One region of the Streptomyces sp. NPDC043685 genome, then DNA from elsewhere that is predicted to be linked to it. Evidence: riboswitches for the same ligand, from Rfam matches in the RefSeq annotation. Region 1 holds a riboswitch; the other holds the start of a gene.
The links. Region 1 has a riboswitch for S-adenosylmethionine ahead of AC0665_RS27485 (aminotransferase class V-fold PLP-dependent enzyme). Riboswitches for the same ligand answer to the same signal wherever they lie in the genome.

Region 2: another riboswitch for S-adenosylmethionine. It lies ahead of thrC (threonine synthase); the one in region 1 lies ahead of AC0665_RS27485 (aminotransferase class V-fold PLP-dependent enzyme).

Annotation. Positions count from the first base shown of each region.
Region 1 covers NZ_JBWKCH010000008.1:449,009-453,761, reverse strand. The annotation lists gene qcrB (cytochrome bc1 complex cytochrome b subunit) at 1-805, shown strand, start outside; gene trpD (anthranilate phosphoribosyltransferase) at 940-2,004, shown strand; SAM riboswitch class IV at 2,080-2,196, shown strand; gene AC0665_RS27485 (aminotransferase class V-fold PLP-dependent enzyme) at 2,377-3,744, shown strand; gene AC0665_RS27480 (Lrp/AsnC ligand binding domain-containing protein) at 3,792-4,073, opposite strand; gene AC0665_RS27475 (rhomboid family intramembrane serine protease) at 4,070-4,753, opposite strand, start outside.
Region 2 covers NZ_JBWKCH010000009.1:153,787-158,539, reverse strand. The annotation lists gene AC0665_RS28405 (MoaD/ThiS family protein) at 431-706, opposite strand; gene thrC (threonine synthase) at 808-2,094, opposite strand; SAM riboswitch class I at 2,110-2,265, opposite strand; gene AC0665_RS28395 (glucosyl-3-phosphoglycerate synthase) at 2,421-3,365, shown strand; gene AC0665_RS28390 (alpha,alpha-trehalose-phosphate synthase (UDP-forming)) at 3,438-4,753, shown strand, end outside.

The DNA of each region.
Region 1 (4,753 bases):
TGTCATCGCGGCCATCGCCGGCATCGCGACCGTGAACCCGATCTGGGTCCTGGGCCCCTACCGTCCCGACCAGGTGTCGACCGGTGCCCAGCCCGACTGGTACATGGGCTTCGCCGAGGGTCTGGTCCGCGCCATGCCGGGCTGGGAGATCAACCTCTGGGGCCACACGCTCGTCCTGGGCGTGTTCATCCCGCTGGTCCTCTTCGGCCTGTTCCTCGCGATCATCGCCCTGTACCCGTTCATCGAGTCGTGGGTCACCGGGGACAAGCGCGAGCACCACATCCTGGACCGCCCGCGCAACGCCCCGACGCGTACCGCCGTCGGTGTCGCGTGGGTCACCGGCTACATCATCATGCTGATCGGCGGTGGCAACGACATCGTCGCCACGCACTTCCACCTGTCGATCAACGCGGTCACCTGGTTCGTCCGGATCGGCTTCTTCCTCGGACCGGTCATCGCCTTCGTCGTCACCAAGCGGATCTGCCTCGGCCTCCAGCGCCGGGACAAGGAGAAGGTGCTGCACGGCCGCGAGTCGGGCATCATCAAGCGCCTGCCGCACGGTGAGTTCATCGAGGTGCACGAGCCGCTCAGCCAGGAGCAGATGTACACGCTCACCGCGCACGAGCAGTACAAGCCGGCCGAGATCGGCCCGACGGTCGACGAGAACGGTGTCGAGCGCAAGGTGAAGGGCTCCGAGAAGCTGCGCGCCAAGCTCAGCGACGCCTACTACGGCGAGGGCGCTCAGATCCCGAAGCCCACCGTCGAGGAGTACCGGGAGATCACGAGCGGCCACGGCCACCACTGATCACTGCTTCGCCACGCCACTGAAGGGCCCCGTCCGGTGTTCGGACGGGGCCCTTCGCGTGCCCGGGCCTGGATAGGGTGGACCCGTTGAGACTCTCGTCCCGCAGTGCGGGACGCCTGACCCTGGAGCGGCTTATGAGCGCTGTGACCCCCGCTGGAGGCGACACCGCGGCGGGCCGCTCCTGGCCCCTGCTGCTGAACGGCCTGCTGGACGGCAGGCACCTGAGCGCGGACGACACCGCCTGGGCGATGGACCGGATCATGCGCGGCGAGGCGACCGAGGCGCAGATCGCCGGGTTCGTCGTCGCCCTGCGCGCCAAGGGCGAGACCGTCGAGGAGATCAACGGCCTGGTCCGCACGATGTACGAGCACGCCAACGTGATCGAGGTGCCCGGGGCGACGGTCGACATCGTCGGCACCGGCGGTGACGGCGCGAAGACGGTCAACATCTCCACGATGTCCTCGATCGTCGTCGCGGGCACCGGCGCGAAGGTCGTCAAGCACGGCAACCGGGCCGCGTCCTCGGCGTCCGGGGCCTCCGACGTGCTGGAGAAGCTCGGGGTCAACCTGGAACTGCCGCTGCACCGGGTCGCGGAGGTCGCCGAGGAGGCCGGCATCACGTTCTGCTTCGCGGTGAAGTTCCACCCGGCGCTGCGGCACGCGGGCGCGGCACGCGGCCAGTTGGGCATCCGCACGGTGTTCAACGCCCTCGGCCCGCTGACCAACCCGGCCCGGGTCCGCGCCCAGGCCGTCGGTGTGGCGGATCCCCGCATGGCGCCGATCGTCGCGGGCGTCTTCGCCGAGCGCGGCAACTCGTCCCTGGTCTTCCGGGGTGACGACGGCCTCGACGAGCTCACCACCACGGCCACGTCCCGGGTGTGGATCGTGCGCGGGGGCAAGGTGACCGAGGAGGCCTTCGACCCGCGTGACGTGGGCCTCGACCTGGTCCCCGTGGAGGCCCTGCGCGGCGCGGACGCCTCCTACAACGCGGAGGTCGCGCGGCGGCTGCTGGACGGGGAGACCGGGCCGGTGCGGGACGCGGTGGTGCTGAACTCGGCGGCGGCGCTGGTGGCCCTGGAGCCCACACAGGCCCCGCTGGCCGAGCAGATCCGCGCCGGGATGGTGAAGGCGGCCGAGTCGATCGACTCGGGCGCGGCGAAGCGCACCCTGGAGCGCTGGGTGGCCGCGAGCAACAAGTAGCGGATTTCCGTACGGCGTCCCGCGATCCGGACTCGGGTTGCGGGACGCCGATCTCTTCGCGTACGTTCCTGAGCAGGTCATGAGTGACAGTCATGAGGCCCCGGCCGACTGTCCGGCAACCCTCCGTCCGTGGCGGGGTGCCCCGGGTGAAGACCAGGCCGCAGGCAGCGAGGTCTGCGGCAAGCGCGGACCCCTCGCACGCTTTTGAGAAGTGTGGGACCAGGGGTCCTGGTCGTCGAGGAGTTCTCCCGTGAATCAGCGAATGCGATAGGGCCGCAGAGCCCCGCCTCCGCATCCCTCTTTCCTTCATCCCCCGCTGGTAGCCGTACCGGCTCGCGGGCGGATTCCACCTGCCTTCACGGGAGTTCACCCATGTCCGTCTCCACCGTTGCCGCCGCCCCGTCCGTCTGTGCCCCGCTGCCCGTTCTGGGCCGGGACGTCACCGTGCCGCTCGTGACCGGCGGCGAGGTCACCTACGCCGCCCTCGACTACGCCGCCAGCGCCCCGGCGCTCCAGCGGGTCTGGGACGACGTCGCCGCCTACGCGCCGTACTACGGCAGCGTGCACCGCGGCGCGGGGTACCTCTCGCAGCTGTCGACCGACCTGTTCGAGAACGCCCGCCGGACCGTCGCGGAGTTCCTGGACTGCCGGGAAGACGACCAGGTGGTCTTCACCCGCTCCACCACCGACTCGCTCAACCTCCTCGCCGCCGCGCTCCCCGCCGACTGCCAGGTCTTCGTCTTCGAGACCGAGCACCACGCCTCCCTGCTGCCCTGGCGCGACGCCCGCGTCACCTTCCTCGACGCGCCGCGCAGCCCCGGTGCGGCCGTCGAGAGCCTGGAACGCGCCCTGGCTGGCCGGGACCCCCACGGGCCGGCCCTGGTCTGCGTCACCGGCGCCTCCAACGTCACCGGCGAGCTGTGGCCGGTGCGGGAACTCGCCGCGGCCGCGCACGCCCACGGTGCGCGGATCGTGCTGGACGCCGCCCAGCTGGCCCCCCACCACCCGGTGTCCGTCGCCGGCCTGGACGTCGACTGGGTCGCCTTCTCCGGGCACAAGCTGTACGCGCCCTTCGGCTCGGGCGTGCTGGCCGGGCGGTCCGACTGGCTGCGCACGGCCGAGCCGTACCTCGCGGGCGGCGGCGCCAGCCGCAAGGTCACCCGGCGCGAGGACGGGGGAGTGGACGTGGAGTGGCACGACAGCGCCGCCCGCCACGAGGCCGGTTCGCCCAACGTCATCGGCGCCTACGCCCTCGCCTCGGCCTGCAAGGCGCTGACCGAGGCCGGCTTCGACACCCTGGTGGCCCGTGAGCAGCACCTGGTCCGCGCGGTCCGGGAGGGTCTCGCCGACGTGCCCCAGGTGCGGTTCCTGTCCCTCTTCGGGGACGACGCGCCGCGGGTCGGGGTGCTCTCCTTCGTCGTCGAGGGCTGGAACAGCTCCCACTTCGCCGCCGCCCTGTCCGCGGAGTACGGCATCGGCGTGCGCGACGGGCTGTTCTGCGCCCACCCGCTGGTGCGCACGCTGCTCGGCGGCGACCCGCAGTCGCAGGGGGAGTGCGGGTCGCCGGAGGCCGCGCCCGGGGAGAAGTCGCTGAACGCCATCCGGGTCAGCTTCGGCGCGGGCACGCCGGACGAGCACGTGGAGCGGTTCGTGCGGGCGGTCAGGGAGCTGGTGGCGGACGGGGCGAAGTGGACCTACCGCACCGAGGACGGCCGCTGCGTGCCGGACACCTCCGCCTGAGCCGGCAGACGGCCGCCCTGGACGATCAACCGCGGCAGGGCGGCCTCTCAGTTGTCCAGGCCGATCGAGAACGCCGCTTCCAGGTCGTGCTGGGAGTACGTGCGGAACGCCACGTGCGTGTCCGTCCCCTCCACCCCGCTGATCTTGCTGATCCGGCCCGGGATGACCTCCGCCAGGTCCTCGTGCTCCTTGACCCGGACCATCGCGATCAGGTCGTAGGTGCCCGTGACGGAGAAGACCTCGCTGACGCTGTCCAGCGCCGCGATCGACTCGGCGATCTCGGGGATCCGGTCCACGCTGGTCTTGATGAGGACGATCGCGGTGATCACGGCTGGTTCTCTCCCTCGGGGGCCGGAGCAGGGGCGGCCTTCACTCTAGTGGGGCCGGTCGGGCGGCCGTAGCGGACCGACGCGTAGCCGAAGCCCAGACCGAATCCGATCAGGTGGGCGAGGTAGGCCACCCCCGGCCCGTCCGAGGCCCGCCCCGCCGCCAGCCACTGCAGCGCCGCCCAGAACGGCAGCACGACCCAGGCCGGGAAGCGCACCGGCAGGAAGAAGAGGAACGGCAGGAGACTGGTGACCCGGGCGCGCGGGAACAGGTACAGGAACGCACCGAGGACCGCCGAGATCGCCCCGGAGGCGCCGACCAGGGACTGCTCGGAGTCCGCGTTGGCCACGGCGTAGCCCAGCAGGGCCAGGTAGCCGCAGCCGACGTAGAACAGGGTGAACTGCACGCGGCCCATCCGTTCCTCGGTCATGGCGCCGAAGACGTAGAGGAAGAGCATGTTGCCGAGCAGGTGCACCCAGCTGCCGTGGACGAAGAGCGCCGTCGCGGGGGTGAGGGCCGATCCCGTGGACCCTTCGAACAGTTCCGCGGGGATCACCCCCCACCGCCGGAAGTAGGCCCGCTGCACGGCGAGCAGCTCGTCGCCGGCGCCGTACGCCGGGTTCAGGCCCGAGGCGGGTCCGGCCAGGAAGGACAGACAGCACAGGGCGATCAGGGTGTACGT
Region 2 (4,753 bases), on a different contig from region 1:
ACTGGCCCTTGCACAGATCCACACTTCGCGGATCCGGGTCAGACCTCACCCCCCACGGTTGGGGGCGTGCGCCGGAACGCGTCGACCGCGGCCGAATGTATCTGTCCAACTGCCCTCTGCAACAGGTCAATCGGACGAGAATTCTGGACGCGCAGGGTCCGGAATGTAGGGAGAATTCGCCTGAATTCGGGTCAAGTCGGGCCACACAAAAAGAACAAAAGCCGCGAAAGACGCGCACACTTTGGCTACATCTTGTCGGGCTCGCGGCAGGAATTCAGGGTTCCGATCAAGGGACCGGGATCGTGTTCCCCAACTGTACCCCGCTCAACCACACAGAATTGCCCCTTCCGCTTCTCTCACGGAAGGGGCAATTCGATGAACTCTCGGTGACGGCCGTTACCGAAGGTAATAATCGGGCCGTCCGACCGGTTCAGCCGCCGGCGACGGCGGGAATGATCGACACTCCGGCACCGTCGGGCGTGGCCGTCTCCAGCCCCTGCTCGAACCGCACGTCGTCGTCGTTCACGTAGACGTTGACGAACCGGCGCAGCTTGCCCTGGTCGTCCAGCACGCGGGCGGCGATCCCGGTGTGGTTCTTCTCCAGATCGGCGATGACCTCGCCGAGGGTCCCGCCGTCGGCGGACACCTCGGCCTGACCGCCGGTGTAGGTACGCAGGATGGTGGGGATCCGAACGGTGACGCTCATCGGACATGTCCTCCGGTTCTTTGTGAGCTACGGCTGGGGCGCGCCCTCGGGGGCGCGGGGAACTGCGCGACCGGCCCCCACCGGCCCGCAGCGAACGACGGTCAGACGAGGCCCGCTTCCCGGAACGACTCCAGGCTGGGACGAATGGTCGCGGTCAGCCCCGTCCCCGCCACCGCGTCCAGCGTCTTGAGACCGTCCCCGGTGTTGAGCACCACCGTCGTCTTCGACGGATCCAGCAGCCCGCTCTCGATCAGCTTCTTGGCGACACCCACCGTCACACCACCGGCGGTCTCCGCGAAGATCCCCTCGGTCCGCGCGAGCAGCTTGATCGCCTCGACGACCTGCTCGTCGTCCACGTCCTCCACCGCACCACCGGTCCGCCGCGCGATGTCCAGCACGTAGGGCCCGTCCGCCGGGTTGCCGATGGCCAGGGACTTGGCGATGGTGTCCGGCTTCTGCGGGCGCACCACGTCGTGCCCGGCCTTGAACGCCGTGGACACCGGCGAACAGCCGAGCGCCTGCGCGCCGAAGATCTTGTACGGCTTGTCCTCGACCAGACCGAGCTTGATCAGCTCCTGGAGCCCCTTGTCGATCTTCGTCAGCTGCGAGCCGGAGGCGATCGGCACCACGAGCTGGTCCGGCAGCCGCCAGCCGAGCTGCTCGCAGATCTCGTACGCCAGCGTCTTGGAGCCCTCGGCGTAGTACGGCCGGAGGTTGACGTTGACGAAGCCCCAGCCCTCGCCGGCCGGGTCGCCGATCAGCTCGGAGCAGAAGCGGTTCACGTCGTCGTAATTGCCCTCGATGCCGACGAGCTCGCCGCCGTAGACCGCCGCCATGACGACCTTGCCCTGCTCCAGGTCGTGCGGGATGAACACGCAGGAGCGGAAGCCGGCGCGGGCCGCGGCGGCGCCCACCGCACCGGCGAGGTTGCCCGTCGAGGAGCAGGAGAGGGTGGTGAAGCCGAAGGCGCGGGCGGCCTCCAGGGCCTGGGCTACGACCCGGTCCTTGAAGGAGTGCGTCGGGTTGCCGGAGTCGTCCTTGACGAAGAGCTTGCCGGCGTCGACGCCCAGCGCGCGGGCGAGGTTGTCGGCCTTGACGAGCTTGGTCCAGCCCGGGTTGATGTTCGGCTTGTCCGCCACGTCGGCCGGGACCGGCAGCAGCGGGGCGTAGCGCCAGATGTTCGCGGGACCCGCTTCGATGCGCTTGCGGAGCTCTTCGGTGTCGTAGGCCGAGAAGTCGTAGGCGATCTCCAGCGGGCCGAAACACTCCTCGCAGGCGAAGACCGGGCCGAGGGGCACGCGGTGACCGCACTCGCGGCAGCTCAGCGCGGCGGCGGGACCGAGGTCTACGGTGGAGTCAGTGGTGCTTGCAACAGTCTGCACAGCCATGTGAGGCGAGGCCCTTCCTCATCTTCCTCACGACGCGTTTCGCCGTGAGACGGATTTGGCACCTTCCCTAGCCGGGAGCCTCGCGACGCGGTCGACAGTGACCTACGAGTACCGACTGGAGGGTTGCCGGGGCTTCATCGGGCCGTTTCCCTCTGCCCCTCTGGATGAGCTGTATGTGGTTGTAGGCGGCGGGTGACCCCGGACATGCGATGGTCATCCGCGTTGTTCAAGACTGTAACCGACGACCAGGACAGTTGAGATAGCCGTCCGAACCGCGAGATGGATCATTGTCCGTCCCGCCGAGAGCACGCAGAGGAGCCGCCACGGTGCTGGAAGAAGTCGAGCGCTGGCTGAGCACCCGTTCCTGGTCCGCGAACGATCGTCCGCTCCACCAGATCCTGGCCGCCAAGCAGCGCACGGGCCAGACGGTCAGCGTGGTGCTGCCCGCGCTCAACGAGGAGGCGACCGTCGGTGACATCGTCGCCGTCATCCGCCACGACCTGATGCGGCAGGTCCCGCTCGTCGACGAACTGGTGGTCGTCGACTCGGGCTCCACCGACCGCACGTCCGAGGTGGCCGCCGCCGCGGGCGCGCGGGTGGTGCACCGGGACGCGATACTCCCGCGCCTGCCCGCCGTCCCCGGCAAGGGCGAGGTGCTGTGGCGCTCGCTGCTGGTCACCCGGGGGGACGTGGTCTGTTTCGTCGACGCGGACCTGAGGGACTTCTCGTCCGACTTCGTCTCCGGGATCGTCGGACCGCTGCTCACGGAGCCGGACGTGGCCCTGGTGAAGGCCATGTACGACCGTCCGCTGGACGGCGCCTCCGGGCAGGGCGGCCGGGTCACCGAGCTGATGGCGCGCCCGCTGCTCAACATGCACTGGCCGCAGCTGGCCGGCTTCGTGCAGCCGCTCGGCGGCGAGTACGCGGCCCGCCGCTCCCTGCTGGAGCAGCTGCCCTTCCCCGTCGGCTACGGCGTGGAGCTGGGCATGCTGGTCGACGCCCTGCACCTGGCGGGCCTGGACGCCCTCGCCCAGGTGGACGTGGGGGTGCGCAAGCACCGGCACCAGGACGGGCAGGCGCTGGGCCGGATGGCCGCCGCGATCTACCGCACGGCCCAGCTGCGACTGGCCCGCGGGCATCTGATCCGGCCGTCCCTGACGCAGTTCGAGCGGAGCCGGGACGGCTTCGCGCCGCGCACCTACTCCGTGGACACCGAGGAGCGTCCGCCCATGGCGGAGATCGCCGAGTACCGGGCGCGCAGGGCGGCCTGACCGGGCCGTTTTCGGCCGGGCCCGGAAGATCCGTACGTTTGAGCGTTTCCGGGCCGGGCTAGGTTGAGGTCTATGGCTTCAACGTACGGTGCTGCGCAGGTGCTGGTGGCCTCCAACCGGGGTCCCGTCTCGTACACGGTGGGTGAGGACGGCTCGCTGGACGCCAAACGGGGCGGCGGCGGACTGGTCTCCGGGCTCTCCGCGATCGGCTCGGACGCGGACGCGCTGTGGGTGTGCTCGGCGTTGTCCGACGGCGACCGCGAGGCGGTGCGGCGCGGGGTCGGAGAGGACGGCGTGCGGATGCTGGACATCCCGGCCGACGTGCACGCCGACGCGTACAACGGCATCGCCAACTCGGTCCTGTGGTTCGTGCACCACATGCTCTACCAGACGCCCCTGGAGCCGGTCTTCGACGCGGAGTTCCGGCGGCAGTGGGCGTCCTACGAGACGTACAACCGGGCCTTCGCCGAGGCGCTGGCCGAGGAGGCGGCGCGGGGCGCGGCGGTCGTGGTGCAGGACTACCACCTGACGCTGGTGCCGGGCATGCTCCGCGAGCTGCGGCCGGACCTGCGCATCGGGCACTTCTCGCACACGCCGTGGGCGCCGCCGGAATACTTCCGGATGCTGCCGGACGACGTGGCCGGGCAGGTGCTGCGCGGCATGCTGGGCGCGGACCGGCTGGGCTTCCTCACCGAGCGCTGGGCGCAGGCGTTCACCGCGTGTGCCGAGCGGTTCGCGGGCGGGCTCGGCGGCACCCGGGTCGGGGTGCACGGGCTGGGCGCCGACGCCGATTTCCTGCGCGCCCGATCCCACGAACCGGACGTCGAGGAGCGGATGGCCGCGCTGCGCCGGGAGATCGGCGAGGGCCGCCGCACCATCGTCCGGGTCGACCGCACCGAGCTGTCGAAGAACATCGTGCGCGGGCTGCTGGCGTACCGGCAGCTGCTGGCGGACCACCCCGAGTGGCGCGAGCGCGTCGCGCACGTGGCCTTCGCCTACCCCTCGCGGCAGGACCTCGCGGTGTACCGGAACTACACGGCCGAGGTGCGGCGGCTGGCCGACGAGATCAACGCCGAGTACGGGACGCCGGGCTGGACCCCGGTCGTGCTGCACGTCAAGGACGACTTCGCCCGCTCGCTGGCCGCCTACCGCTTGGCGGACGTGGCCCTCGTCAACCCCATCCGCGACGGCATGAACCTGGTCGCCAAGGAGGTCCCGGTGGTCTCCGACGCGGGCTGCGCGCTGGTGCTGTCCCGGGAGGCCGGGGCGCACGAGGAGCTCGGCGAGGACGCGATCACGGTGAACCCCTACGACGTGACGGGCACGGCGGCGGCCCTGCACGAGGCGCTGTCGATGCGCCCGGACGAACGCGCCGAACGCAGCAAGCG